4 regions of the Kitasatospora sp. NPDC093679 genome follow, and region 4 is predicted to be linked to each of the others. Evidence: riboswitches for the same ligand, from Rfam matches in the RefSeq annotation. Region 4 holds a riboswitch; each other region holds the start of a gene.
What was found. Region 4 has a riboswitch for cobalamin ahead of AB0O09_RS30730 (prenyltransferase/squalene oxidase repeat-containing protein). Riboswitches for the same ligand answer to the same signal wherever they lie in the genome.

Region 1 (7,156 bases), on a different contig from region 4:
TCGCCGAGCGCGAGTGCGGGATCGCCGCGCCGGCCTCGCTGGTGCGCACCCTGCTGGACCGCTGGGTGGCCGCCTCCCCCGCCACCCGGGCGTACCGGGACCTCGAAGAGGTTTGCTGAGGAACGGGTCCGCCAGGCGCCGTACCCTTGAGCGGTACACCTGGACGGAACCACGGAGCGGAAACCAGCGATGGCCGACGAGCACGAGCACGACCACCCCGAGCAGGACGAGACGGCGGAGCAGCAGGTCGTCGGCGAGCTGCCCGACGTCTCGAAGGGCACCGCCCGCCCGATCACGGTGTTCGGCAACCCGGTGCTGCACCGCGAGGTCGCCACGGTGACCGCGTTCGACGGTGAACTCGCCGCGCTCATCGACGACATGTTCGTCTCGATGTACGCCGCCGACGGGGTCGGCCTGGCCGCGAACCAGATCGGCGTCGACCTCAAGGTCTTCGTCTACGACTGCCCGGACGACGAGGGCGTGCGCCACGTCGGCCACGTCGTCAACCCGGTGCTGGAGGAGCTGCCGGCCGGCCGCCGCGCGCTGGACGACTCGCCGGAGGGCTGCCTCTCCGTGCCGACCGCGTACATGGAACTGGCCCGCCCCGACTTCGCCGCGGTGACCGGCCAGGACAAGGACGGCAACCCCGTCCGGGTCGAGGGCACCGGCTTTTTCGCCCGCTGCCTGCAGCACGAGACCGACCACCTGTACGGCTACCTGTACATCGACCGGCTCTCCAAGCGGGACCGCAAGGACGCCCTGCGCCAGATGTCCGAGGGCACCCCCAAGTACGCCACCGTCCCCAACGACTGACGGTACGGCGGAACACGCGGCGAAGGGCCGCACCCGGATCCCGGGTGCGGCCCTTCGCCGGTTTCGGCGCCGTGCGGCCCGGAGGCGGCCCGGAAGCGGCCTAGAAGTCGTCGTCGAAGGAGACCGAGCCCTCGACGGCGACCTGGTAGGCGGAGACCCGGCGCTCGAAGAAGTTGGTCAGCTCCTGGACGTTCTGCAGCTCCATGAACCCGAAGGGGTTGGTGGAGCCGTAGCGGATCGGCAGGCCGAGACGGGCCAGGCGCTGGTCGGCGACGGCCTCCAGGTACTGGCGCATCGACTCGGTGTTCATGCCGGGCAGGCCCTCGCCGCAGAGGTCGCGGGCGAACTGGAGCTCGGCCTCGACGGCCTCCTCCAGCATCTCGGTGACCTGCTTGGCCATCTGCTCGTCGAAGAGGTCCGGCTCCTCCTCGCGGACGGTGTCCACGACGGAGAACGCGAAGTCCATGTGCATGGACTCGTCGCGGAACACCCAGTTGGTGCCGGTGGCCAGGCCGTGCAGCAGGCCGCGGCTGCGGAACCAGTACACGTACGCGAAGGCGCCGTAGAAGAACAGGCCCTCGACGCAGGCCGCGAAGCAGATCAGGTTCAGGAGGAACGCGCGGCGGTCCTCCTTGGTCTGCAGCGAGTCGATGTGGTCGACCGCGTTCATGTACTTGAAGCAGAACTGCGCCTTCTGGTGGATGGAGGGGATGTTCTCCACCGCCGCGAAGGCCGCCGCGCGGTCGTCCGGGTCGGGCAGGTAGGTGTCGAGCAGCGTCAGGTAAAACTGGACGTGCACGGCCTCCTCGAACAGCTGCCGGGACAGGTAGAGCCGGGCCTCGGGGGAGTTGATGTGCTTGTAGAGGCTCAGCACCACGTTGTTGGCGACGATCGAGTCACCGGTCGCGAAGAAGGCGACCAGCCGGCCGATCATGTGCCGCTCGCCCTCGCTCAGCTTGGCGAGGTCGGCGACGTCGGAGTGCAGGTCCACCTCCTCCACCGTCCAGGTGTTCTTGATGGCGTCGCGGTACCGGTCGTAGAACGACGGGTAGCGCATCGGGCGCAGCGTCAGCTCGAAGCCCGGGTCGAGCAGCATCTTCTGACGGTCTTCGGTGCTCACTGGCAGGCCTCGCAGGACTCGGGGTTCTCCAGGGAGCAGGCGATGGCGTCCTGCTCGGCCTGGCTCATGGTCGGCGCGGGCACCGGCACGGCGGCGCGGGCGCCCGTGGCGGCCTGCGCGATCCGGGTGGCCGGGCGCGACCGCAGGTAGTACGTGGTCTTCAGGCCGACCTTCCAGGCGTACGCGTACATCGAGCTGAGCTTGCCGATGGTCGGCGCCGCCATGAAGAGGTTCAGCGACTGGCTCTGGTCGATGTACGGCATGCGGGCCGCGGCCAGGTCGATCAGCGCGCGCTGGGGCAGCTCCCACGCCGTGCGGTACAGCGAACGGACCTCGGCGGGCAGCCAGTTGAGGTCCTGCACCGAGCCGTTGGTCTCGCGCAGCGCGTCCCGGGTCTGCTGGTCCCAGACGCCGAGCTCCTTGAGCTCGCGCACCAGGTACGGGTTGACCTGGAGGAACTCGCCGGAGAGCGTCTCGCGCTTGAACAGGTTGGACACCTGCGGCTCGATGCACTCGTACACGCCGGCGATGGAGGCGATGGTGGCGGTCGGCGCGATCGCCAGCAGCAGCGAGTTGCGCAGGCCGGTCTCGGCGATCCGGGCGCGCAGCGCGTCCCAGCGCTCCGTCCACTGCGGGGCGGCGGCACCGAAGTGGTCGATGTGCAGCTCGCCGCGGGCCGCGCGGGTCTCGCCGTACGCCTCGTGGCGGCCGAACTGCTCGGCGAGGTCCGCGGAGCGCTCGTAGGCGGTGAGCATGATGCGCTCGGAGATCAGGGTGGAGAGGGTCTTCGCCTCGGCGGAGTCGAAGTCGATCCGCAGCTGGAAGAAGACGTCCTGCAGGCCCATCACGCCGAGGCCGACCGGCCGCCAGCGGGAGTTGGAGGTGCCCGCCTCGGTGGTCGGGTAGAAGTTGATGTCGATGACCCGGTCGAGGAAGGTCACCGCGGTGCGGACGGTGGCGTCCAGGCGCTCCCAGTCCATCGCGTTCAGCAGGTCGGCGGCGGTGGCGCCGGCGGCCACGTGGGCGCCCAGGTTCACCGAGCCGAGGTTGCAGACGGCCGTCTCGGAGTCGTCGGTGACCTCCAGGATCTCCGTGCACAGGTTGGAGGAGTGCACGGTGCGGCCGGGCAGCGCGGTCTGGTTGGCGGCCCGGTTGGAGGCGTCCTTGAAGGTCATCCAGCCGTTGCCGGTCTGCGCCAGGGTGCGCATCATGCGGGCGTACAGGGTCTGCGCCGGGATGGTGCGGACGGCCTTGCCGGCCTGCTCGGCCTTGCGGTAGGCCTCGTCGAAGTCGGCGCCCCACAGGTCGACCAGCTCGGGCACGTCGGCGGGGGAGAACAGCGACCAGTCCTCGTCGGCGTTCACCCGGCGCATGAACTCGTCCGGGATCCAGTGCGCCAGGTTGAGGTTGTGGGTGCGCCGGGCCTCCTCGCCGGTGTTGTCGCGGAGCTCCAGGAACTCCTCGATGTCGGCGTGCCAGGTCTCCAGGTAGACGCAGGCCGCGCCCTTGCGGCGGCCGCCCTGGTTGACCGCGGCGACCGAGGAGTCCAGGGTGCGCAGGAACGGCACGATGCCGTTCGACTGGCCGTTGGTGCCGCGGATCAGGCTGCCGCGGGAGCGGATCCGCGAGTAGGACAGGCCGATGCCGCCGGCGTGCTTGGACAGCCGGGCGATCTGCGCGTAGCGGTTGTAGATCGAGTCCAGGTTGTCCAGCGGCGAGTCCAGCAGGTAGCAGGACGACATCTGGGGGTGCTTGGTGCCGGAGTTGAACAGCGTCGGAGAGGACGTCAGGTACTCCAGACGGCTCATCAGTCGGTAGAGCTCGGCCACCTCGGCCACCGACTGCTCGGTGTCGCCGATCGCGAGGCCGGCCGCCACGCGCAGCAGGAAGTACTGCGGGGTCTCGACCACCTTGCGGGTGATCGGGTGGCGCAGCAGGTAGCGGGACTGCACGGTGCGCAGGCCGAAGTACTCGAAGCGGTCGTCGCCCTGCAGGTCGACCAGCGCGTCGAAGGCGGCCGCGTGCTTGGCCACGAAGGCCGCGGTGGTGTCGCCGATCAGGCCCTCGGCGTGGCCGACGGCGATCGAGGCGGCGAAGGTGACCGCGCCCTGGGAGACCGCCTCGTCGCGGATCTCCAGCGCCAGCAGGCGGGCCGCGAGCTTCGAGTACTGCGGGTCCTCGGCGATCATCGACGCGGCGGCCTCCACGGCCAGCCCGCGGAGCTCGGCGAAGTCCGAACCGGCGTGGCGGCCGCGCAGCGCGGCGGCGGCGACGTGGCCGGGGTCCACCTGGGGGAGGTCGGTGCTGCGGTCGGTGAGCAGCCGGAGCAGCGCGGCACCGGGGTCGGGCCGGTCGTTGTCGGCGGATCCCTGGGAGGGCAGGGTGACTGAGGCAGCGACGGTCAAGGCGCACTCTCTCCTGTGGCGGCAGCGGACGCTTCGGACACCCCCGGGCCGGGGGCCGGGGGCGCGTCCGGGCATGCGCGTGGCAGGGGGGACCGGCACCGCCCGACCGTGTCGGGGGTGCGCGTCGCCACCCGGCCCACCCGCGAGGCCCGGACGTACAGCTGTGCTTCATGGCATCTGCGGGGAAGCCGGTGGCACACCGTCGGCAGGCCCTCGGACTGCGCGGGCCCGGGCGTTCACGGGCCTGCTCACCGTTGCGGGGCAGTCCCGGACTTGCACCGGGTTCCCCTGCGTCGACAGCGAGAGTGAGCATACATGTTGTGGTGTCTCCCTGATGTACCCCCATATCTTGTGCACGCTGCGTGTCGCGTCCGTGGCTGCGACGGCCTCGCCGAACGGGCCGTGCACACTTCGGGCACACCCGACCCACTCGTCGCCCCCGCGCTCCGCTCACGGAACGGCCACCGCCGCGGGAGTGTTCGGGCCCGATGGCCTACGATCTCCAGTCATGAGTGACGGTACGGGGGTGCCGCCCGGTTCGACGGGTCGGCCCGGAGCCCAGGGGATCGGCGAATCTCGCGGAGCGAGGACCGCCGGCTCTGCAGCTGGACCCTTTCCGCCGTGACCAAGTCCCTTTCCGCCGCGGCGAGGCGGCCGCTGTGCCGCCGGTCCTGGCTTCGGTGCGGTGTCGGGCTCACCCTGACCGCCTGCCCCTGCAACTCGCCGATGGCTCCGGGGCGGTTCGAGGGCGGCTCGGCCGGGTGATGCCGTGGGCATCGGCATCGGCATCGGCATCGGCTCGGCACCGTCGCCGGCGGGTGCTTCCGCCCGGCCCGTCGAGTTCACGTGCGGGTGCGGTGCGGGTGCGGGTGTCGGTGTGGTCGGGCTCCGGTCGAACGAATCGTTCGGGGCGAGTCACGTCAGAACGTCAGGGCATAGACCATCAGGTCGATACCGGGCATCGGGGCCCAGTCGCGCTCGGGGGCGCGGCGGAAACCGAGCCGTTCGTACACCCGGTGGGCGTCCGTCATGTCCGGGCGGGTGGAGAAGGCCATGCCGGTCAGGCCGAGTTCGCGGCTGCGGTCCATCGCGGCCCTGACGAGGGCCGAGCCGACTCCGCGGCCGCGGGCGGCCCGGGCGACCGCCAGCATCCGGATCTCGCCCTCGTCCGGCTGCGAGATGTCGGCCCAGGCCGTACCGCCGACCGCGAAGGTCACGCAGCCGAGCACATGCTCGTCCCGGCCGTCGACGGCGACGAGGAGCTCGGCCTCCTCGCTGCGGCGGCGGGTGTCGCGGAGGAGTCCGGCGTACGGCCCTTCGGCCAGGCTGTAGCCGTCACCGACGTAGACCTCGACCGAGAGCTCGCCGGCCGGTTCGAGGTCCCGTTCGCGGGCGCGGCGGATGACGACGTCCATCCGTCCAGTCTGCCGTCCGGGGCCCCGTCCCGGACGGCCGGGGGTCGGTGCAGCCGATCGGGGACGGACGGATCGGCGGGATAGCCGCCGGGGCGGTGCCAGTTGTCGCGGCCGTGCCGGCCGGTGCGGTCGAGCTCCCGACCGACGACGGCCCCGACCAGGGCGAACGAGCCGACGAGGACGGACAGGGCGATGGCGTTCTCGAACACGGTGGAAGTCATGCCACTACTCTCCCGGCCGACCGGGAGCCCGGCGAGTGGCAGGAATGACCTCTTGCATCGAATTACTGCCAGCGCCATCCTGGAGCCATGCCGAAGCCCGGAACCGAGTCGAGGACCGCCGAGTTGAAGACCGCCGAGTTGAAGAACGTGGTCGCCGTCGTGCTGGAGGAGGTCCATCCCTTCGAACTCGGTGTCGCCTGCGAGGTGTTCGGCCTCGACCGCAGCGAGGAGGGGCTGCCCGTGTACGAGTTCGCCCTCGCCTCCGACCGGCCCGGGCCCAAGCGCACCCACGCCGGCTTCAGCGTCGACGTCCCGTACGGGCCCGAACGCCTCGCCCGGGCCGACCTGATCGTCCTCACCGCCACCGGCCTGCGCGACGAGTACCCGCCCGCCCTCGTCGCGGCCCTGCGCGCGGCCGTCGAGGGCGGTGCCCGCGCCCTCTCCATCTGCAGCGGCAGCTTCCTGCTCGGCGCCGCCGGGCTCCTGGACGGACGACGCTCCACCACCCACTGGAAGCACGCCGCCGAGATGGCCCGGCGCTTCCCGCTCACCACCGTCGAACCCGACGTGCTCTACGTCGACGAGGACCCCGTCATCACCTCCGCCGGCACCGCCGCCGGGATCGACGCCTGCCTGCACCTCGTCCGCAAGGTGCAGGGCGCCGAGGTCGCCCGCGGCATCGCCCGGCGCATGGTCGTCGCACCGCACCGGGAAGGCGGCCAGGCCCAGTTCGTGAACCGCCCACTGCCCGAGTCCGACGTCGACTCGCTCGCCCCCGTCCTGGACTGGATGCGGCACCACCTCGACGAGGAAGCCACCGTGGAGCGGCTCGCCGCCCTCGCCCACATGTCCCCGCGGACCTTCGCCCGCCGCTTCCAGCAGGAGACCGGCACCACCCCGCACCGCTGGCTCACCGGCCAGCGGCTGCTGCTCGCCCAGCGGCTCCTGGAGGGCACCGCCGAGCCGATCGACGCCGTGGCCGCCCGCTGCGGCTTCGGCAACGCCGCCACCCTCCGCCACCACTTCGCCCGCCGCCTCGGCACCACCCCGCACGCCTACCGCCGCGCCTTCGCCAGCCCCGAGATCGCGGCAGGGGTGTAGCGCGAAGGAGCGGGCAGAGGGGCGTGCTTGAGAGGTGCCGGTGGGTGCCCGCCAGAGCCTGCGGGTGCTCGGAGGCGTGGT
Region 2 (7,156 bases), on a different contig from region 4:
GTCCGCGTCCACGGTGGTCTGGGAGGACGGCACCGTGCGCCCGGTGGTCGACGTGGACACCTCGTCGGCGAGCCACCCCGTCTGGACCGGGCGCGCCCGCGTCCTGGACCAGGCCGGCCGGATCGAGCAGTACCGGAGGCGGTACGGCCGCGACTGACCGCCCCGCGCACGACCGCGCCCCCTCCCCGGCCGGGGAGGGGGCGCTTCGGCGTGCACCCGCGGGCTCAGCGCGGGGGCGGCGGCACCGAGACCACGAGGGTGAGCCGGACGGGCACCTCGCCGTCGTTGCGGTAGCCGTGCGCGGCGGCCGCCTCGTAGGAGGCGGTGGAGCCGGCCGGCACCAGGTGGTCGCGGCCGTCCAGGGTGAGGGTGAGTTCGCCCTCCTCGACCCGGGCGATCTCCACGGTGCCCGTGGGGTGCGGGTCCGAGCCGTGCCCCTCCCCCGGCAGGATCAGCCACTGCCAGAGCTCCAGCGGGCCGGGCGCCTCGATGCCGTTGAGCAGCACCCCGGTGCCGCCCTTGGCGCCCGACCAGAGCTGGACGGCCTCGTCGTCGGGGACGATCCGCACGGTGGAGGTCTCGTCGTAGTCGAGCAGCCGGGCGATCGAGGCGCCGAGCGCGTCGGCGAGCCGGACGACGGTGCCCACGCTCGGATTGGTCCTCCCCTGCTCGATCTGCACGATCATGCCGCGGCTCACCCCGGAGCGGGCCGCGAGTGCGTCGAGGGTGTGGCCGCGGTCGGCGCGCAGCCGCTTGAGGTTGCGCGCCAGGGCCTGGGTGATCAGATCGGGGTCGGGCATACCAGTCCAATGAATTGATTCGTCCGGTTCACTCTGTTGACCTAAGCTGCTGGGACACCGAGCGTCCACCCGACCGTACTCCGGAGTCCACTGTGCTGTCCCAGCTCCTCGCCCTCGCCGCCAGCCTGCTGTGGGGCATGGCCGACTACGGCGGCGGCTCGCTCACCCGCCGGCTGTCCGCGCTGACCGTGGTGGTCGCCTCGCAGGCCGCCGCGGCCGTCCTGCTCGTCCTGGCCCTCCTCGCCGTCGGCGGCGCGGGCGCGGCCTCCGCCGGCCTCTGGTACGCGGTGGCGGCGGGGGTGATCGGGCCGTTCGCCCTCCTCGCCTTCTACCGCGCCCTCGCGCTCGGGCCCATGGGGGTGGTCTCGCCGCTGGCGACCGTCGGCGTCGCGGTGCCGGTCGGGCTCGGGCTGCTGCTCGGGGAGCGCCCCGGCCCGGCGCAGGCCGCCGGCATCGCGGTCGCCGTGCTCGGCGTCGCCCTGGCCGGCGGTCCGCGTCGCGGCGGCGGCACGGTCGGCCTGCGGGTGCTGGTGCTGACGCTGACGGCGGCCCTCGGCATGGGCACGGTGATGGCCCTGGTCGCCCGGGCCTCCGACGGCGGCGGGCTGCTGCTCGTGCTGTGCGTGCAGCGGCTCTGCAACGTGGCGGTCGGCGGCGGCGTCCTGCTGGCCGGGCGCCGTGGGCGGGAGCCCGGTGCACCGGGGGCGCTGCGGCGGAGCCTGCCCGCACTGACCGCGGTCGGGGTGGCCGACGTCGCCGCGAACGCCGCCTTCGCCGCCGCCTCGCACCGCGGGTCGGTGGCCGTCGCCGCGGTGCTGGCCTCGCTCTACCCCGTGGTCACCGCCCTGATGGCCCGGGGGCTGCTCAAGGAGCGGCTGCGGCGCGTCCAACTGCTCGGCGCGGGCCTCGCGGTGGCGGGCACGCTGCTGCTGGCGGCGGGCTGACACCCCGTCCGCCGATCGGCGCGGTCGCCCGCGGGCCATCTCAGCCCGCCCCACCGGGCGTCCAGCGCTGCTCGACCCGGGCGATCCGCCAGTAGCCGATCGCCGCCGCCCACACCACCACGAACAGGCCGACGATGACGAAGCCGACGTTGTCCAGGCTGAGTCCGGCGATCCAGCCGCTCACCGGGTCGGTCAGGCCGAGCTTGTCGTGCAGCACCGCGACGAGCTCGATCGTGCCGATGACGAAGGCCACCGCGATCGACAGGCCGGTGATGGCGAGGTTGTAGAACACCTTGCGGACGGGGTTGGAGAACGCCCACTGGTAGGCGAAGTTCATGAACGTGCCGTCGAGGGTGTCGAACAGGCTCATCCCGGCGGCGAACAGCAGCGGCAGGCAGACGATCGCGTACCAGGGCAGGCCCGCCGCGGCGCCCGAGCCGGCCATCACCATCAGCGTCACCTCGGTGGCGGTGTCGAAGCCGAGGCCCAGCACCATGCCGACCGGGAACATCTGGCCGGGGCGGGAGATCGAGCGGGTGGCGCGGCGCAGGACACGGTTCATCAGGCCGCGCGAGTCGAGCTGCCGTTCGAGCTCCGCCTCGTCGAAGGTGCCGGCCCGCATCGCCCGGAAGACCCGCAGGATGCCGAGCAGGGCCGCCAGGTTGAGCGCGGCGATCAGGTAGAGGAAGGCGCCGGAGGCGGTGGTGCCGATGGTGCCGAGCACCTGGTGGGTGGTCGAGCCGTCGTCCATCAGCACCCCGGCCAGCTGGGCGCCGCCCGCGACCAGGGCGGCCATCAGCACCACCATCGACGAGTGGCCGAGGGCGAACCAGAAGCCCACCGAGACCGGTCTCCGGCCGTCGGCCATCAGCTTGCGGGTGGTGTTGTCGATCACCGCGATGTGGTCGGCGTCGAAGGCGTGCCGCATGCCCAGGGTGTAGGCGGTGATGCCGAGTCCGGCGCCGAAGACCTGGGTGCCGACCTCGTAGCGCTCCGGCACCACCAGCAGGAAGAGCGTGCCGAAGGCGGCCACGTGCATCGCCAGGATGACCGCCAGCAGGCCGGCCGTGCGGAGGGTGTCCTCCCGGCGCCAGCGGAAGGCGGGCAGGCCGGGGGCGGTCGGCGGCGCGGCCGTACCGGTTGCGGGCAGGGTCATCTGCGGTTCACGCTCCAACACCTCGTGGAATGACGTCGTGAGGTGCCGTGGCCGGTCTCCTGGCTCACGGGGAGGTTCTGACGGTGCCCGTACCCGGCCTTCCCGGGCGCGCCTGCGCCCAGTGACCCGCGAGGGGTACGGATTGACTCCCCGTTCACAGTGGCGAGGGCCGCTCCGGACTCGGACCCCGAGGTCCTGCACCGGTCTTCCCGAACACCACGGCTGCTCCACCGTAGGGGTGACGGACCGACAGCTGCAAGCCTGCACAACCGCGCAGGTGTCGTAGATCACGGCCGGTCGGCCTGCGAGAATGCCGCCATGCACCTCCTCCCCGCCGATCGCGCAGGCCACCGCACCATCGACGGGCACCGGGTCTGCGAGGCGATCGCCGGGATCGGCGACACCGGGCGGGTCCGGGCCTGGGCGGAGCTGTTCGGCCTGCTCGCCGACCCGGGGCGGCTGGCGCTGCTGCTCGCCCTGCACACCACCGGGCCGCTGGCCGTCACCGACCTGGCGCTGGCCACCGGGATGCGCGATCCGGCGGTCTCCCAGGCGCTGCGGCTGCTGCGCGCCGCGGGCGTGGTCGAGGGCGAGCGGGACGGCCGGGTGGTGCGCTACCGGCTGACCGACACCGCGGTGGCCGAGGTGCTGGAGCACGGGGTGCTGGGGCGCGCCGACTGAGCGCCCGCTCGGAACGACCGCCGCACGGCACGACCGCCGCACGGCACGAACCGCTGCACGGCACGGACCCCTGCACGGCACGGACCCCTGCACGGAATGAGGGCTTCCTGACGGTTTGTCAGCGGGACGGGGGGTCAGCTTCAGCCAAGTTTTCTTGTCATGTCACCTCGAAGCCGTTCCGGTGCCCCATGCTTCCGGAGGCGGTCCGTCCGGCCCGCCGTCCCCAGGCTCCTGACGAGGAGACACCCGTGAAGCTTCGCCGTACGTTCGCCGTGGGGCTGCTGGCCGCGGCCGCCACCCTGCTCCCCGCGCACCAGTCCGGCGCCGCCACCGGCGGCGGCCTGCCGTTCGGTTCGGCCACCGCCGTCGGGATCCACAACACCTACGACCCGGCCGCCTTCCCCTTCCTCGCGCAGAGCCTGGACACCGGCACCGGCATGATCGAGCTCGACGCGTGGACGGACACCGTCACCAAGGAGTGGAAGGTCAGCCACTCCAACCCGCTCGGCAACGCCAACAACTGCACCGCCGCCACCGGCCCGGCGACGCTGTACAGCGGCGGCACCAACAAGAACCTCGAGTACTGCCTCGACGACCTGCGGATCTGGCTCGCCGCCCACCCGTCCAGCGGCCCGCTCGTCGTCAAGCTGGAGCTCAAGGGCGGGTTCGCCGCCAACCGCGGCATGGGCCCGGCCCAACTGGACGCCCTGATAGCCGCCCACCTCGGCAGCGCCGTCTTCCGCCCCGCCGACCTGCTCGCCAAGCCCGGCGGCGGCAGCTACCCGAACCTCGACGAGGCCGCGAAGGCCGGCAACTGGCCCACCCGCGACGCCCTCGCCGGCCGGGTCCTGGTGGACGTCATCCCCGGCACCGTCGAGGAGGGGAACCCCTTCGACACCCTGCACACCGACGTCGAGTACAGCCGCTACCTGCGCGACCTCGCGGCGGCCGGCAGGGCCGGTCAGGCCCAGGTCTTCCCGGTGGTGCACGGCGCCGTCTCCGGCGACCCGCGCAACGCCTACGGCGAGGCCAGCATCCGGCCCTGGTTCGTGGTCTTCGACGGTGACGCCTCGGCGTACGTCGGCGGCGTCGACACCGGCTGGTACGACGCCCGCCACTACCTGCTGGTCATGACCGACGCCCACAACGTGGCGCCCGCCATCAGCTCCACCGACCCCACGGCCGACCAGGCCCGGGCCCGGGTGACCCAGCTCGCGGCCGCCCACGCCAGCATCGTCTCCAGCGACTGGCGCAAGCTGCCCCAGGTGCAGTCCATGGTGCTGCCGCGCGGCTGACGGACCGTCGCCCTGCCCGGCCGACGGCCGGGCAGGGCCGCGCTCAGCGCCGCTGGCAGCCGGGGCACCAGAAGAGGTTGCGGGCCGCCAGCGACTCGGTGCGCACCGGTGTCCCGCAGACCAGGCAGGGCATGTCGGTGCGGCGGTAGACGTACACCTCGCCGCCGTGGTCGTCGACCCGCGGCGGCCGGCCCATCGCCTCCGGCGTGTGCTCCGGGCGGACGGTGTCGATCCGGCCCGCGCCGACGCCCGCGTGCATCAGGGCGACCAGGTCGGCCCAGATCGCGTCCCACTCCTCGCGGGTGATCCTGCGGCCCTCGCGGTGCGGGCTGATGCCGAGGCGGAAGAGCACCTCGGCGCGGTACACGTTGCCGACGCCGGCCAGCACCTTCTGGTCCATCAGCAGCGCGGCGACGGTGGTGGAGCTGCGGGCCATCCGCCGCCAGGCGGCGTCCGGATCGGCGTCGGGGCGCAGCGGGTCCGGCCCGAGCCGGGCGTGGACGGCCTCCTTCGCCGCGGGGTCGAGGAGTTCGCAGGTGTTGGGGCCGCGCAGGTCGGCCCAGCCCTCGTCGTTCGCCATCCGCAGCCGCACCTCGCCGACCGGCGCCGGAGCGCCGCCGCTGCCGAAGGTGAAGCCGCCGTACAGCCCGAGGTGGACGTGCAGCCAGTCCTCGCCGAAGCCGAGGAAGAGGTGCTTGCCGTGGGCCTCGGCCTCGTCCAGCGGGCGGCCGTCCAGTCGCGCGGCGCCCTCGGCGAACCGCCCCTGCGGGCTGCTGACCCGTACCGGCCGGTCGGCGAACACCCGGTGGTTCTCGTGGGCGAGGCGGTGGATGATGTGGCCCTCGGGCACGGGCGTCAGCTCCTCGTCTGGTCCGTCGCGGTCCCTCCATCATCCCAGGTACCAGTGACATCCCCGACCGACCGCCCGCCCGGGGCAGAGGCCGTCCCACGAGGGCACCCACGGTGGCCCACGTCCGCCGTGCGCTGTTCCCCGCGCCCCTGACCACCCGGTCGCAGCCGGGAGCGGACCACGCCGTCGGCGTCGGGCACCGTCCGGGCACCGCCGCCGGTCACGGTCGGCCGGTGAGGCGGGACATGATGGCGCGGTCGAGGGCGGCGGCGGTGGAGGCGACGTCGAGCTGGGAGTTGTCGATGATCGGCAGGCCCGAGGTGCGCCAGCCGGCCATCCGGCCGTGGATGCGGGCGACCTCCTCGTCGCTGAGCCGGCGGTTGCCGCTGCGGCGGGCGTTGCGGGCGAGCACCGAGTCGAGGCCGGGCAGCAGGACGACGGGGATCATGCCGGGGCCGATGTGGCGCTTCCAGCCGCCGAGGCCGATCGCCGGGCGGTCCGGGAAGACGGCGTCGTCGATGATGCAGGAGATGCCGTTGGCGAGGTAGTTGCGGCAGGCGAAGCCGCAGGTCCGGCGGGCCAGCCGGTACTGGGCCTCGGAGGCGTTGTTCCAGCCGGACTGCGGGTTGGCGAAGCCGGACTGCACCCACTCGCGGACGTCGTCCAGGCTGATGTGCGCGGTCGGCATCGGCTGCCGTTCGGCCCAGTGCCGGGCGACGGTGGTCTTGCCGGCGCCGGCCGGGCCGATCAGCAGCACGGCTATCGGGCCCGTGGGCAGCTGCTGCTGCGGCGGGTGCGCGGGCAGTTGGACGGGCGCACCGGTCGGCAGGACGAAGTGGCCGGTGGCGCCGGGCGGCACGCTCATGGCGGCCGTGGGCGGCGCCGCGGGAGGCACGGCTGCGCCGGGCTGCGGCTGTGCGGCGGGCTGCTGCGGGTACGGCGGCCGGCCCACCCCCGGTGCGGCGCCCGGCCGGGCCGGGTACGGCGGCGCGACGGGTCGCGGAGGCATCGGTCCTCCCCCGGTGTACTGCGACATCGTCACCTCCCGACCGGGACACTACACGTCGGCCCGGTGGCGGGCACAGTCCGCCACCGGGCCGCGTGATCGCACGTCAGCGGGTGGTGAGCTCCTCCGCGATGGCGCGCAGCGCCAGTTCGTAGGAGCCGAGGCCGAAGCCGGCGATGGTGCCGGAGGCGATCGAGGCGATCACCGAGTTGTGCCGGAAGGTCTCCCGCGCGTACGGGTTGGAGATGTGCACCTCGATGAGCGGCGCGGTGCGCTGGGCGGCGGCGTCGCGCATCGCGTACGAGTAGTGCGTGAAGGCGCCCGGGTTGATCACGACCGGGGTCTTGGCGTCGGCGGCCTGGTGCAGCCACTCGACCATCTGCAGCTCGGAGTTGGTCTCGCGGACCTCGACGTCGAGGCCGAG
Region 3 (7,156 bases), on a different contig from region 4:
CCCGGCCGGTGCCCGGCACCTCGAACAGCCGGGTCCGGTACGGGTCGGCGCCGGCGACCGGCGCCTTCTCGCGGCCGGCGCCGGGCGCGGGGCGGGGCGGCGGGGCCTGCTCGGGAGCGCCGGCCGGATCCGGGGCGGGGTCGGCGACCGTCGAGCCGTCCGGGCCGCCGTCCGGGCCCTCGTCCTGCGGGCCGCCGCCGGGGCCGTCCGGGCCGCCGCCGTCGGGGTCGGTGTCCGGGTCGGTGTCGTCCGGGCCGTCCTCCTCGGCGCCCGCGTGCTCCTCCAGCGTGCGGTCCAGCTGCTCCTCGTCCAGGCCGGGCGCGTCGAAGGGGTTGCGGCGCCGCCGGTGCGGCAGCGCCAGCTGCGCGGCCTTGCGGACGTCCTCCTCCAGCACCTCGGTGCGCCCCGCCCAGGCCGCCAGCGCCACGGCCGTGCGGGCCATCACGATGTCCGCCCGCAGGCCGTCCACCTCGAAGGCCGCGCAGACCGCGGTGATCTGACGGAGCGCCGTGTCCGTCAGCTCCACCTGCGGCAGCAGCTCCCGGGCGGCGGTGATCCGCATCGCGAGTGCCCGCTCGTCCTCGGCGAACCGCGCGGCGAAGCCGGCCGGGTCGGCGTCGTAGGCCAGCCGGCGGCGCACCACCTCGGCCCGCTCCTGCGGGTCCCGGGTCGCCGAGATCTCCACCGTCAGGCCGAACCGGTCGAGCAGCTGCGGCCGCAGCTCGCCCTCCTCCGGGTTCATCGTGCCCACCAGCAGGAAGCGCGCGGCGTGCCGCACCGACACGCCCTCCCGCTCCACGTACGAGCGGCCCATCGCCGCGGCGTCCAGCAGCAGGTCGACCAGGTGGTCCTGCAGCAGGTTGACCTCGTCGATGTACAGCACGCCGCGGTGCGCCCTGGCCAGCAGGCCCGGCTCGTACGCCTTGACGCCCTCGGCGAGCGCCCGCTCCAGGTCCAGCGAGCCGACGATCCGGTCCTCGGAGACGCCGACCGGCAGCTCCACCAGGTGCGCGGGCCGCTCCAGCGAACCTGCGCCGCCGTGCGCGCCGTCCGGGCACTGCGGGTCCGGCGCCGCCGGGTCGCAGGCGAACCGGCAGTCGGCGACCGTGCCGATCGACGGCAGCAACCCCGCCAGGGCGCGCACCATGGTCGACTTGGCGGTGCCCTTCTCGCCGCGCACCAGCACACCGCCGACGGCCGGCGAGACCGCGTTCAACAGCAGCCCGAGCCGCAGGTCGGCCATGCCGACGACCGCGGTGAACGGATAACGGGCGTCACTCATCTGCTCTCCCATGTTCACGGCCCCGCTCACGGCGCACCCGGCGGCACGAACGGCAGCCCCTGCGGTGCCCCGCCCTCGATCAGCTTCCACAGCGCGTCGGTGTCCGCATGCTCCTCGATCAGGTCGCCCAGCCGGTCCAGCCGCTCCTCGCGCGCCGCGGCGAACGAGGTGTCCGGCGCCGGGACGAAGGCCCGCCCGGCCGCCGCCGCCACCTCGCGCAGCAGCGCCCGGCGGAAGCCGTCGTTCTCCAGCGCGCCGTGCCAGGTCGTCCCCCACACCGCGCCGACCCGGCAGCCGTCCAAGAAGGCTTCCCCGCCCTCGACGGCCACCACGCCGTGGTGGATCTCGTACCCCTCGACCCGCTCCCCGTACGCCTCGCCGACCGGCCGGCCGAGCACCTTCTCCACACCGAACTCCACCCGGGTCGGCAGCAGCCCGAGGCCCTCGACGGCGCCCGCCTTCGACTCCACCGCGTCGACGATCTCCCGGGAGAGCATCTGGTAGCCGCCGCACACGCCGAGGACGGGCAGCCCGGCCGCCGCCCGCGCCTGCAATGCGGTGTCCAGTCCGCGGCCGCGCAGCCAGTCCAGGTCGGCCACGGTCGCCCGGGTGCCGGGCAGCACCACCAGGTCGGCGTCGGCCAGCTCCTCCGGCCGGGTCGCCCAGCGGACCAGCACGCCCGGTTCCTGGGCCAGCGCGTCCACGTCGGTGAAGTTCGACAGGCGCGGCAGCCGCACCACGGCCACCCGCAGCACCTCCGCGCCGTGCGGGGCCGCGGTCGGACGGTTCTCCACCGCCGTCGACAGGTCCAGCGAGTCCTCGGCGTCCAGCCACAGGCCGGACAGCATCGGCAGCGTGCCCAGCACCGGACGGCCCGTCAGCTCACGCAGCATCTCCAGCCCCGGCGCCAGCAGCCGGGCGTCCCCGCGGAACTTGTTCACGAACCAGCCCGCCACCAGCGCCTGGTCCTGCGCGGACAGCAGCGCCAGGGTGCCGTACATCGCCGCGAACACCCCGCCGCGGTCGATGTCGCCGACCACCACCACCGGCAGGTTCGCCGCCGTGGCCAGGCCCATGTTGGCGATGTCCCGGTCCCGCAGGTTGATCTCCGCGGGCGAGCCGGCGCCCTCGCAGACCACCACCTCGTACCGGCTGCGCAGGTCCGCCAGGCACTCCAGCGCCCGCTCCAGCAGGACGGGCTTGCGCTCGCGGTAGTCCAGCGCCCCGACCTCGGCGACCGGCCGGCCGAGCAGCACCACCTGGCTGCGGCCGTCCGCCCCCGGCTTCAGCAGCACCGGGTTCATCGCCGCCTCCGGCGCCACCCCGGCGGCCTGCGCCTGCATCGCCTGGGCGCGGCCGATCTCGGCGCCGTCCGCGGTGACGAAGGAGTTCAGCGACATGTTCTGCGCCTTGAACGGCGCCACCCGCACCCCCTGCCGGGCCAGCCACCGGCAGATCCCCGCCGTGACCACGCTCTTGCCCGCGTCCGAGGTCGTCCCTGCCACCAGCAGAGCCTTCGTCACGTGACACTCCCTTGCTTGCGTGTGGCGCCGGCGGTGAGGACGGCCGTCCCGGCCGCGACGGTGGGCGGATCTGCGCGGAACGGAAGGTGCGGCGCCGTCACTTCCGCCGCGCGCGGTTCCCCGCGCCCCCGGGATGCCCCGATCAGGCCGGTGAGGCCGCGGGCGGCCGTGGTGACGGCCAGGGCCAGGATGCCGACGCGGCGGGAGAGGCGGCAGGCGCGTTCGATGTCCGCGACGGCGACCGGGCGGAGTTCGGCGCCGAGGACGGGGCGGTGCTCGACACGCTCGCCGTACCGCAGGGTGCCGCCGAGGCGGACGCCGAGGCCGCCGGCGAAGGCCGACTCGGCCTGTCCGGCGTTGGGGCTGGGGTGTGACGACCCGTCGCGCCGCCAGACCTTCCAGGCGGCCCGCGGGTGCTCCGCCGCGGCGACGGTCAGCAGCGCGGTGAGCCGGGCGCCCGGCCAGCCCGCCACGTCGTCGAGCCGGGCGGAGGCCCAGCCGAAGCGCAGGTGGCGGGGCGAGCGGTGGCCCACCATCGCGTCCAGGGTGTTGACGGCCCGGAAGGCCAGCAGTCCGGGGGTGCCCGCCAGCGCGCCCCAGGTGAGGGCGTTGACGACCGCGTCGGCGGTGTTCTCGGCGACGGACTCGACGACGGCGCGGGCGATCTGCTGCTCGTCCAGGGCGCTCGGGTCGCGCCCGCACAGGTGGGGGAGCCGCCCGCGGGCGGCGGCGAGGTCGCCGGCCTCCAGGGAGCGGCCGATCGCGCGGGCCTCCCGGGTGAGCGAGGTGCCGCCGAGGACCGTCCAGGCGGCGGCCGCGGCGAGCGCGGCGCGGGCCGCGGGACGGCGCCGCAGCGCGTGGTCGGCGAGGGCGGCCCCGGCTGCGACGGCGCCCACGCTCAGCGCGGTGAAGGCGGCGCCGGCGCCCCGGTGGTCGCGCCAGAGCCGGCGCTCCAGGCGTCCGGCGGCGCTGCCGAAGAGGGCGACCGGGTGGCCGCGGCGGGGATCGGCGAAGGCGGTGTCGGCGAGGTGGCCGGCCACGGCGCCCAGCAGGTAGGGGGCGGAGCTCAGCCGGGCCACGGCCCGGCTCCCCGGTCGGGGCGCAGCGGTGACCGCTGGGCAGCCTGCATGGCGTGCGTGTCCTCACTCAGGGTCCGCGCCCTGGATCGACGAACCGGCGGCGAGAGTCTCCTGGCTTCCGGGTCCGGCGCGCGCTCGGGCCTTCCAGCGGCCCTGTGGCGGACCGCCGTGACCGTGCAGGTCGAGCGTGCTCCCCGGTGACAGTGGCGGGACCGCGCCGGATTCGCACCGGCTTCCTCTGCATGCCTCCGTATGGCCCCGAGATCCCATCACGCGCTCCGACCACCAGTCAACAAAGCCTCCGGAGGGCTTGGTCACACTCCGTCGCCGGATTCCGTCGCCGCCCGCCCCGTACGATCCTCCAGCGGCGGGCGGTCCCGCCGGGGCCGGGTTCGTGCGTTCGGCGTGTGGGTGGTGCCGCGCGGGCGCCCGTACGTTCTTGTCGCATGCGACGCAGACCGTCCGCACCGCCTCCGGTGCCGTTCTCCCCGCCGGCCGCGCGGGCGCACCGCGCCGGGCTCGGCCTGAGCCCGGAGCAGGTCGCCGAGGCCATGGCCGCGCACGGTGTCCGGCTGCTGCCCTCGCACGTGGCGGCCTGGGAGGCCGGTGAGTTCCTCCCGTCGGAGGAGGAGTTCATCGCGCTCTCCCGGGCGCTGTGGTGCCCGCCCGCCCGGCTGATGGGCGTCGCGCCGGCGACCCTGCGGGACTTCCGGCTGGCCCGGGAGCTCACCCGGGAGCAGGCCGCGCACCGGATCGGGGTGGGTGCGGAGACCTACGCGAGGGCCGAGGCCACCGGACGCTGGGACGCGGACGGTGAGCAGGGCCTGGCGCTGGCGCACGTGCTCGGGCTACCGCTGCGGGTGCTGGTCCGGGTGACCGGGCGTCAGGACGACCTGGACCGGCGGCTGCGCCAGGTGGTGGACGGCCGCTGGCAGGCGCAGCTGCGGGAGGTGGGCCGGATCGTGCCCGTCCCGTACGACCTGCTGGGCGGGGTGCTGGCCGACTTGCAGGACGAGTACCTCGTCCCCGGGCACTGGGGCTCGTCGGTGCCGGACGCCGCCCGCCCGCCGGCCCGGCCGCTCGCGGAGCGGTTCTGGGAGCTGCTGGCCCGCCGGGGCACCGACGTGCCGGTCTGAGCCGCCCGGTCCGGTCCGTCCGGACGGACCCGCCCGGACGGACCCGCCCGGGTGGCCCGCTCCCGGGCCGGGGCGTGGACTGGGATCGCCATGTCCGTGCCGCCACACCGGGAGCGCCATGCGTTGGGGAACCGCCGCGATCGTCGCGGCCGCCGCCGTCGGGACGGGTGCCGCGGCACTGCTGATCGGCCGCCGGGTGTCCGAACGGGCCGTCCGGCCCGGGTTCGCGGGAGCCTTCGCGGCCGCCGGGCAGGCGGGCGGACCGGGCATCCGGGTGCAGGAGCTGGCCGCGGACCGCGTCATGCTCACCCGCAGCGTGGAGACCGAGCGCCCCGGCCGCTACGCCCTGGAGTGGGCCGGGGGCGGGCACGCGGTGGTCGGCGACGTGCTGGCCACCGGGCCGCAGAGCGTCACCCGCCGGCTGCTCGCCACCGGCGCCGGCTCGCTGTACAGCGGGACGGAGGTCCGGGTGACCGCCCGGGTGCATCTCGGCGACCCGGCCTCCGCGCTCGGCCTGGACTTCACCCCGAGCGACGTCGAGGGCGAGCTCGGCCCGATGCCGGCCTGGTACCTGCCGGGCATCCGCGGGCTGTGGGCGGTCCTGGTGCACGGTCCGGGCGCCGACCGGCAGCAGGCCCTCCCGGTGCTGCCGCTGCTGCACGCGCTGCGGATGCCCGTGCTGGTGGTCACCCACCGCGGCGACGCGGGCGCCCCGCCCTCGCCGGACGGCCTGGGGCACTTCGGCGAGACCGAGTGGCGGGACGTCGACGCCGCCGTCCGCCTCGCGCAGGCGAACGGCGCCGGCCGGATCGTGCTCTTCGGCTGGTCGCTCGGCGCGACGATGGCGCTGCACACCGCGGCCCGCTCGGCCTGGCGGGAGTCGATCGCCGGCCTGGTGCTGGACTCGCCGGTGCTGGACTGGCCGACGACCGTCCGCCAGGAGGCCGCCCGGGCCGGGGTGCCCGCCCCGCTCGCCGAGCTCGGCGCGCTGGCCGCCGAGGGCCGCACCAAGGTCGACCTGGCCGGCTTCGCCCGGCTGGCCGACGGCACCGACCTGAACGTGCCGGCCCTGCTGCTGCACAGCCCCGTGGACGCGGTGGCGCCCTTCGCGGCGGCCGAGCGCCTCGCCCGGCGGCGCGACGACCTGGTGAGCCTGCACCCCGTCCCGGACGGCGCGCACGCGGCCCTGTGGAACGCCGACCCGGACGGCTACGGCGAGGCGCTGCGCCGCTGGCTCACCCCGCTGCTGTGAGCCCGGCGGGCCCGCCCGCGAGGGGTGTGCTCATGCCAGGTTTCCCGCTCGGAGGACCCGGTTTGGTGGCTGTTGCCCGATCTCATCCCCCGTCCGCGGACCGGACCTACGATCGCGCGTAGAACTCGATGTGACAGAAGGCCGGTACACGGGGAAGACTGCTCGGCGTGACGTCTCGGAACCCGCGCGACCGTGATGCCCCGCTCCAGCCCGCGATCCGCACCGGAGCGACGGTCACCCGTCTGCCAGGAGCAGCCCGCCGGCCCGAGAGCACGCCTCCGGGCGGGCCGGTCCGTCGCCGCACCCCCGCACCCAAGCCGGGCCGCGGCCGGGTGCCGGTGCCGGACGGCTTCCCCGCTCCCGCCGAGCTGGCCCCGCTCGCCCGCCGGATGCTCGCCGACGCGGTGCGCATCTCCCGCTGGGCCGGCGAGCTCGGCGAGGTCGACAAGCGCGGCGAGCTGCTGCCCGACGACGCCCGGGCCGCCGGGCGCGCCCTCGCCATGACCGTCGGTGCCGCCGCCAAGGCCTGGGGCCAGGCCCTGCTGGTCGGCCTGGTCGAGCTGCGCGACGGCGGCGCCGGGCCCGGCTGGCGGCTGAACGCCTGGGAGCACGACGACGAGGCGGTGGTCCGCGGCTGGTCCGCGCTGTTCGACGCCTGGACGCTGCTCGCGCCCGTGCCGCCCGCGGCCATGCGCGGCGTCTTCGCCCTGCTGGCCGGCCAGGCCGTCGACCAGGCGCCGCACCTGCTGTCCTTCCTGCACCTGGTGGACGGGCCCGTCCCGGACAACGAGCTGCTGGAGCTGCTGCGCCGCGGCCTGGACGAGCGCCGGCACGGCGCCGGCACCGGCTCGTTCGGCCCCTCGCCGGTGCCGCACGCCGCCTCC
Region 4 (7,156 bases):
GACGCAGCAGGTCGGCAGTGGTGCTAAAGGTCGCCCCGGCTTCGCGGTCGGCGGCGGTGCACTCCGCATCGACGCGGTCGTGCAGCAGCAGGTCGCCGGGGTCGGCGGGGACCATGCCGACCAGGCCGGCCGCCTGCCGCCGCCTGAGCCGACCGGGCTGGGCTCCGTCGACCTCGACCGTTCCGGCGCTGGGCCGGTGCAGGCCTGCGAGGCAGGCGAGCAGGGTGGACTTGCCGGCGCCGTTGCGGCCCATCAGGGCGGTGATCCGGCCGGCGTGCAGGGTGAGATCGACACCGCGCAGCGCTGGGACGGGACCGTGGTGCGCGACCAGGCCGCGCACTCGGGCGACGCTCTCGCCGGGTACGGCGGCGGCCGGGCGGACCGGGACGGCGTCGCGCAGCGGGTGGCCGGCGGCGCGGCGGCGGGCGGCGCGGACGCTCAGCGCGACCGGGTCCCAGCCGAGCAGCCGGGACAGTTCGACCACGGGCGGCGCCACCGGTGCGTCGGCGAGGATCGCCGCGGGCGCGCCGTAGCGGACGGGCTCTCCCCTGCCGGGGACGAGCAGGGCGGAGTCGGCGTACTGGGCGACGCGCTCCAGCCGGTGCTCGGCGAGCAGCACGGTGGTGCCGAGGTCGTGGACGAGGCGAGTAAGGGCGGCGAGCACCTCCTCGGCAGCCGGCGGGTCGAGGGCGCTGGTCGGCTCGTCCAGAACCAGCAGCGCGGGTTGGGCGGCGAACGCGGCGGCGAGGGCCACGCGTTGCTGCTGTCCGGCGGAGAGCGCGGTGAGCGGGCGGGCCCGCAGGTCGGCGAGGCCGAGCAGGTCGAGGGTCTCCTCCACGCGGCGGCGCATCACCTCGGGCCGGTACGCGAGGCACTCCAGGCCATAGGCGATCTCCTCCTCGACCGTGTCGGCGACGAACGCATCGGCCGGGCGCTGCGGTACCACGCCGACGGTGTCGGCGAGTTCGCGCGGCGGGTGGTCCGCGGTGTCGCGGCCGGCGGTGCGCACACGCCCGTGCAGGGTGCCGCCGGTGGCGTGCGGGACGGCGCCGTTCACGGTCCGCAGCAGGGTGGACTTGCCGCTGCCGGTCTCCCCCAGCACCAGGACCAGTTCGCCCTCCGGGACGGCGAGGTCGACACCGGTGAGGACGGGCTCCTCGGCGCGCGGGTAGTGGAAGGTGACCTGCTCCCAGTGGACGGCGTTCACGGGCGCTTCCTCACAGGGTCGTTCAAGGCGGGGTCGACTGGTTCAGGGTCGGCACCCGAAGGTCGGACGTCCCGCAGGGGCTTGCCCGAGGACGGGCTTCCCGCCGCGGAGGCGACCGGTGCGGAGCCGTACGCGGCCGCTGGCGGTGGCGGTGTCAGATGGGCGGGCAGCAGCGCCAGCACCAGACCGGCGACAGCGAGCGGCGGCAGGCCGGGCAGCTGCAGGCTCCACGGGTCGGGTGCCAGACCGGAGTCCGGCCCGCCGGCCAGGACGAAGCAAACGGCCGCCCCGACGCCGCTTCCGGCGGCGATCCACTCCGGCAGCACCCACGGGTCGGGGCGGTAGCGGGTGTGCCGGACGGCCGTTCCGCCGAGGCGCAGCCCGGCCAGGCAGCCGGCCAGGCCCACGGCGAGCAGGACCGGCCCGGCGCTGCCGGTGGTCACCTCGCCGAGCGGCCCCACCGGGATCACGGTCGAGGAGTCGAACACGGCGTACAGGCCGACGACGACACCGAGCAGACCGCCGAGGGTGAGCAGGTGGACGGTGGTCCGGCGGCCGGCCGGCAGGACCGCCCGGCGGCCGTAGCCGCGCGCGTCCAGCGCGGCGGCGGTGGTCAGCGACCGGTCGAGCGCCTCCTCCAGGACGGGGACGACGATCGACAGGGTGCCGCGGAGCCCCTTGACGGGCAGGGCGCGCAGCCGCCGGGCCCGGCGCACCCGGGCGACGGCGGTGACCAGTTGCGGTGCGGCGCTGAGTGCGACGGTGACGGCGACGCCGAGTTCGTGCAGCGCCCTCGGCAGGGCACGCAGCAACCGGGCCGGGCTCGCCAGGGCGTTGGCCGCGCCGAAGCAGAGCAGCATGGCGGCGAGCCGGGCGCCGTCGTCGAGCGCCGCGTACGCCGCCTCCGCGGTGACCGGTCCGCCGAGCCGTACCCCGGCCATCCAGCCGGGCAACGGGATCTCCGGCAGGTCGAGCAGCACGGTGGTGCCGCCGGAGCCGACCAGCAGCGACTGGAACACCACCCGGATCAGCACCACCGTGATGCCCAGGCGCAGGAACACCCCGTACGCGCGGGCCCACGGCGCCTCGGTGCGGCGCGCCGACACCACGTACCCGGCAACCGCAGCGAGCAGCGCGAGCAGCAGCACATTGGTCGTCCGGCCCGCCGCGGCGGCCAGCCCGAGCGCCCACAGCCACCAGGCGAACGGGTGCAGCTGACGCGGCAGCAGCACCCGCCGCAGACTCACGGCAGATCCCCCGCGCGAGGAGCGCGCCTGCGCCGCCAGGCTGCCGCCCCGGCGAGTGCAGCCACCGCGGCCGTGCCGAGCGCCACCGGCAGCCACGCCCCGGCCCCGTGACCGGCCGGCTTCCCTGCGTCGGCACGACTGGATCCCGGTGCGGCGGTCGACGTGTTCGAGGACGCGCCGGCCCCGGCGCTGGCGGGGCCGGAAGCGGGCGCCGACGGTACTGCCGATTCGGCGCCGGGCGGGTTGGACGGCGATGCAGCAGTGGCCGCCGGACCCGCGCCAGTCGGCGAAGCGCCGCCCACCGCACCGCCGGCAGTGTCTCCCGAATCGGCCGAGGCCGGACCTGTCGGGCGTGGGGCGGACGTCGCTCCCCCACCCCCGCCGCCGGACGGAGGGCGGGTGGTGGCCGAAGGCGGCGTCGGAGTCGCCGGCCGCGCCGGGTCCTTGGCGCTGCGCGGGGACGGCGGCTCGCTGCCGCCGCCGTCCTGCCACACCCAGCCCTCGATGCTGCCCCTGGGCGGGACGCGGTTGCCCGCGCCCAGCTGGCTGTACACCCAGGTGGAGGTGCCCGGCAGCATGTACCAGTACGACCAGTAGTGATCCTTGGTGACGGCCCCGCAGCCCGCCTTGGGCGCGCCGTCGAGGGCGCAGACGAACCCGCCCGCGTACGGACCGGTGCCCAACTTCACCGAGAACCCGGCCTGCTGCAACGCCTGGATACCGCTGCGCGGCGCATCCGAGCAGCCGGTACGGCTCCCGTAACCAGGGCGGTCGGGGACGCTTCTCGTCTCGACGACGACCAGCACGCCGTCGCAGCCCTCGGCCGCCCGCGCCGGCAGGGGCAGCAGCAGGCTGCCGCCCACGGCCGCGGTCGCGGCCAGGGCGGCGGCGCCGCGGCGGATCACCGGTGGCTGCCCGAGCGAAGTCGGCGGGCCGTCAGCACGGCGGCCGCGCCGAGCAGCAGCAGGGCGATCGCGGCGACGACCGGCGGCATGAGCTCGAAACCGGTGGAGGCCAGGCCGCCCGAGGACGGGGTGCCGCCGGTGTCCGTGCCCCCGGGGCCGGCCGAGTCGGACGCCACCGCGGACACGGCCGCCGAGGGCGAGCCGGAGCCGGTCGGCGAGCCCGACACCGATGCGGACGCCGAAGCCGAGGCCGAAGCCGACGAGCTGGAGGAGGCAGAGGCGCTGCCGCTCGGCGAACCGGACGGGCTCCCGCTCGCGCTCGGGCTGGGCGAAGTGCACTCGAGGGCCGGCAGACCGGCCGTGCCGAAGCGCCCGTCGACCGCCGCGAGCGACACCCCGGCGAGCGCGGGAACGGCCTGGACGGTGGCGCGCAGCGTGGTGCCGTCGACCTCGGCCTTCTGGTAGCCGATCGCGCCACGGTCGCTGCTCTTACCGGCGCAGCCGACCTGGCGGGACTTCAGCCAGGACACGCCCTTGTCCGCGGCCGTGGTGCGACCGCCGGCCCGCAGGGCCTGGACGGCGAGCGCGGTCGAGTTGGAGTTGGAGGAGGCGGTCGGTCCGGAACCGCCGAAGCCGCCGTCCGCGGCCTGCCGCTTCTCCAGCCAGTCCAGCGCCTTCGCGGCCTCCCCGCTGCGACCGACGGCCAGCAGCGCCTGCACCACGATGCCGGTGCCGTCCGCGTCCGAGGCACAGTCGGCCGGCTTGTCCGGGTAGGCCACCGGGAAGCCGCCGTCGACACACTGGTTGCCGGTCAGGAACTCGATCGCCTTCGCCGGAACGGCGTCGGCGCCCTGGCGGTCGAGGGCAAGCAGGGCGAACGCCTGGCTGAACGTGTTGGAGAAGTCCGAGACGTCCGGGCCACCGAAGGTGGCGTGGTCGGTGTAGCGGCCGCTGGGCTGGAGACGCGCGGCAAGCTCGGCGAGCAGATCGTGGCCGCCGAAGCTCTTCGGGTCCCGCTGCTGGACCTCGGCGACCAGGGCGAGCTTGGCGGCCGAACCGGCATAGATGTCACCGGGCGTGTCACCGGTCAGGTAGGAGGTCGCGTTCGCGGCGAGCCAGTCAGTGGCTGCCTTCGCCTCCCCCTTGCCCTGCCCTGCGGCCGACAGGGCGAGCACCACGTCGGCAGTCAGGCCGAAGTCCGGACCCCAGTCACCCTCGACGCGACTGCCCTCCTTCAGCTGACGGCCCGCCCAACCGGCAGCGGCCGAGGCATCCGTCACGGCGGGCGCGGCACCCGCAGAAGCCGCGGTGGCCGTCAATGCGGGCAACACGACGGCGGAGGCAACGAGCAGAACGGCAGCGGGCCGGAGCGAGGTACGCAAGGTGAACTCCTGGGGCGTCTCGTGGAGACGCACCGCAGAGCACGGCCACCGCCCGCAGGGCGAGGCACAACCTCTGGGCATCGTCCCGTAGACCACGACGGATGAGAGCCGGACAAACCCCGGGCAGGTAATCGGGCTCACCGCCGACACCGTGCCGACGGCCTACCGTTGCGGGTCAGCGCCGGACTTTCACCGGACTTCCCCTGCCAGAGGCGCTCGGCACCTTACTGCCACCCGCACACGCGCCTCAACCGCCCGGACACAGAATGTGACCAGCGGCACGCAGAACACGCACTGCCCGAACGGGACCAGTCCGCGACAGGCCCCGCCGACCCCGCGGGGCGGCTCCCCGTAGCGCCGGCGGGACACGGGGGTCAGGGCCGATGCGGGCCGATGCCGGTGGTCAGCCAGCGCGGCTCCGTCACGGCCAGGACCAACGCAAGGACGCAGGCCGTGGCCAACCATGCGACACCCACCCCGGTAAGGCCGTAGCGGGGCATCAGCACCAGGGTGAGGACCAGCAGCAGGCCGGCGAAGACGAGCTGCTGACCCGCCAGGAAAGACCAGGGCCTGCCCCACCCGGTGGCAGAGCGCAGCCCAGGCTGCAGCCAGCCGCAGCGCCGTGCCGCGGCCGAGCAGCGGACCGATGCCCTCATCGGGCACGGGCTGCCGACCGGTGGGGTCCTGTCAGACACAGGTGGCCGAGCGGACTACTCCTCGCCGTTCGGGCCGGCGACAGTGCGGCGCCAGCGACCACAGCAGTCGTATCCCGGGCCGCCGGGCCGCGGGGCGGGTGAGTCGCCGCTGCAACACGCAACCGCCCGGCCTGCCGGGACCGGGTCGGACGTCCTGGCTACCAGGGGAACAGGGCTGCTACGGGCCGGCCGGCGGTGGGCAACCTCGGCGATGCGAGCACGGTGCCGCATGAGATGGCCTGCCCGGGAACCACTCGTCTGCCCCGATGCACCGTCAGCATCCCCGCACGGCAGAACGCGGCCGGGCTGAGTACGCGGCTGGATCGGCCCCTCTCCGGGGGCCGGTCCAGCCAGCGCCTCCGGGCCGATGCAGCACGCACCAGCAGCGCAGCGGGGCAGCCGGTCTCCGCAGCCGGCCGCCCCGAGGATTCGACTGCCGCAGCCGCGGCGCCCGGGTGCGGGCCGGACGCCGAACCGCGGGGCGCAGCCGGATGTCGCCCGTGATGGGGTGGCGGGGCGGCGCCCGGTACAACGACCGGCACCCGGCCGAGGACACCCGGCCGCGCCGGGATGCTGCAGCAGCCGGTGAGCAGCGGGGCACCGAGTCAGAGGCTGCGCCAGAGCCCGGGTGACGGCGGCCATGGAAAGCTCCCCATAGGCGGCCAGATACCGCCCCACTGACGGCCACGGGATTCCCCGCGTACGGCCAGATATCTCCCCACGTTCAAGATCCATTTCCCGGTCGGCGAGGGTCGGCCGGGTGAAGAACAGCAGGGAGATCATGGAGATCCTCGAGGCGTACGACCTCACGGGCAGTTACCGCGCCGCGGCCGAGCTGGCCGGGTGCGACCACCACACGGTGGCCCGGTATGTGAAGATGCGGGCCGCCGGCCAGCAGCCCGACCAGCGCCGCCACCGGGCGCGGGCGATCGACGACTATCTGCCGAAGATCGAGGAGCTGGTGGTCCGCTCGCAGGGCAGGGTCCGCGCGGACGTGGTGCACAAGCGGCTCGTCGCGATGGGCTTCGCGGGCGGGGAACGCACTACCCGCCGCACGGTCGCCGAGGCGAAGGCCCAGTTCCGGGCCGGTCGGCGCCGCATCTATCGGCCGTGGGTGACCGAGCCGGGCCTGTGGCTGCAGTACGACTTCGGTGACGGGCCGGTGATCAAGGGCAGGAAGACCACGCTGTGGTGCGCGTGGCTGTCCTGGTCGCGGTTCCGGGTGGTCATCCCCATCTGGGACAAGACGCTGCCGACCGTGACGGCGTGTCTGGACGCGACGTTACGCAGGATCGGCGGGGTCCCAGCGTTCGTGCTGACCGACAACGAGAAGACGGTCACCACCGGCCACGTCGCCGGGATCGCGGTCCGCAATCCGGAGATCGTCGAGGTCGCCCGGCACTACGGCACCACGATCCGCACCTGTGTGCCGGCGGACCCGGAGAGCAAGGGCGGCTCCGAGGCGACGGTGCGGATCGCGAAGGCCGATCTGGTGCCCAGGGAGGTGAACCTGCGCGAGGAGTACCGCACCTTCGGCGAGCTGGAGGCGGCCTGCCGGGCGTTCTGCGACGAGGTCAACTCCCGCCCTCACCGCGAGACCCGGCGCAAACCGGCCGAGCGTCTCGCGGAGGAACGCGAGCGGCTGCACCCGTTGCCCAGGCAGCCGTTCACCGCGGTGTTCGGCACCACCCGCAGGGTCAACTGGGACGCCACGATCTCG

Region 1: it holds a riboswitch for cobalamin, as region 4 does, so the genes downstream of both, AB0O09_RS17180 (ribonucleoside-diphosphate reductase subunit alpha) here and AB0O09_RS30730 (prenyltransferase/squalene oxidase repeat-containing protein) in region 4, are expected to answer to the same signal.
Region 2: it holds a riboswitch for cobalamin, as region 4 does, so the genes downstream of both, AB0O09_RS13430 (HoxN/HupN/NixA family nickel/cobalt transporter) here and AB0O09_RS30730 (prenyltransferase/squalene oxidase repeat-containing protein) in region 4, are expected to answer to the same signal.
Region 3: it holds a riboswitch for cobalamin, as region 4 does, so the genes downstream of both, AB0O09_RS14595 (cobalamin biosynthesis protein) here and AB0O09_RS30730 (prenyltransferase/squalene oxidase repeat-containing protein) in region 4, are expected to answer to the same signal.

The regions. Positions count from the first base shown of each region.
Region 1 covers NZ_JBFBDW010000018.1:15,843-22,998, forward strand. The annotation lists gene AB0O09_RS17165 (hypothetical protein) at 1-119, shown strand, start outside; gene def (peptide deformylase) at 190-813, shown strand; gene AB0O09_RS17175 (ribonucleotide-diphosphate reductase subunit beta) at 914-1,909, opposite strand; gene AB0O09_RS17180 (ribonucleoside-diphosphate reductase subunit alpha) at 1,930-4,314, opposite strand; cobalamin riboswitch at 4,525-4,668, opposite strand; gene AB0O09_RS17185 (GNAT family N-acetyltransferase) at 5,259-5,753, opposite strand; gene AB0O09_RS17190 (helix-turn-helix domain-containing protein) at 6,062-7,075, shown strand.
Region 2 covers NZ_JBFBDW010000012.1:130,457-137,612, forward strand. The annotation lists gene AB0O09_RS13415 (type B 50S ribosomal protein L31) at 1-157, shown strand, start outside; gene AB0O09_RS13420 (XRE family transcriptional regulator) at 225-800, opposite strand; gene AB0O09_RS13425 (DMT family transporter) at 896-1,744, shown strand; gene AB0O09_RS13430 (HoxN/HupN/NixA family nickel/cobalt transporter) at 1,785-2,900, opposite strand; cobalamin riboswitch at 2,932-3,136, opposite strand; gene AB0O09_RS13435 (metalloregulator ArsR/SmtB family transcription factor) at 3,219-3,581, shown strand; gene AB0O09_RS13440 (phosphatidylinositol-specific phospholipase C domain-containing protein) at 3,830-4,876, shown strand; gene AB0O09_RS13445 (DNA-formamidopyrimidine glycosylase family protein) at 4,920-5,726, opposite strand; gene AB0O09_RS13450 (AAA family ATPase) at 5,947-6,762, opposite strand; gene aroQ (type II 3-dehydroquinate dehydratase) at 6,839-7,156, opposite strand, start outside.
Region 3 covers NZ_JBFBDW010000014.1:19,114-26,269, reverse strand. The annotation lists gene AB0O09_RS14605 (putative cobaltochelatase) at 1-1,282, opposite strand, end outside; gene AB0O09_RS14600 (cobyric acid synthase) at 1,309-2,805, opposite strand; gene AB0O09_RS14595 (cobalamin biosynthesis protein) at 2,802-3,857, opposite strand; cobalamin riboswitch at 3,989-4,124, opposite strand; gene AB0O09_RS14590 (transcriptional regulator) at 4,331-5,020, shown strand; gene AB0O09_RS14585 (alpha/beta fold hydrolase) at 5,139-6,272, shown strand; gene AB0O09_RS14580 (hypothetical protein) at 6,440-7,156, shown strand, end outside.
Region 4 covers NZ_JBFBDW010000051.1:27,360-34,515, forward strand. The annotation lists gene AB0O09_RS30715 (ATP-binding cassette domain-containing protein) at 1-1,207, opposite strand, end outside; gene AB0O09_RS30720 (energy-coupling factor transporter transmembrane protein EcfT) at 1,204-2,454, opposite strand; gene AB0O09_RS30725 (hypothetical protein) at 2,854-3,051, shown strand; gene AB0O09_RS30730 (prenyltransferase/squalene oxidase repeat-containing protein) at 3,356-4,639, opposite strand; cobalamin riboswitch at 4,846-4,976, opposite strand; gene AB0O09_RS30735 (hypothetical protein) at 5,116-5,397, opposite strand; gene istA (IS21 family transposase) at 6,197-7,156, shown strand, end outside.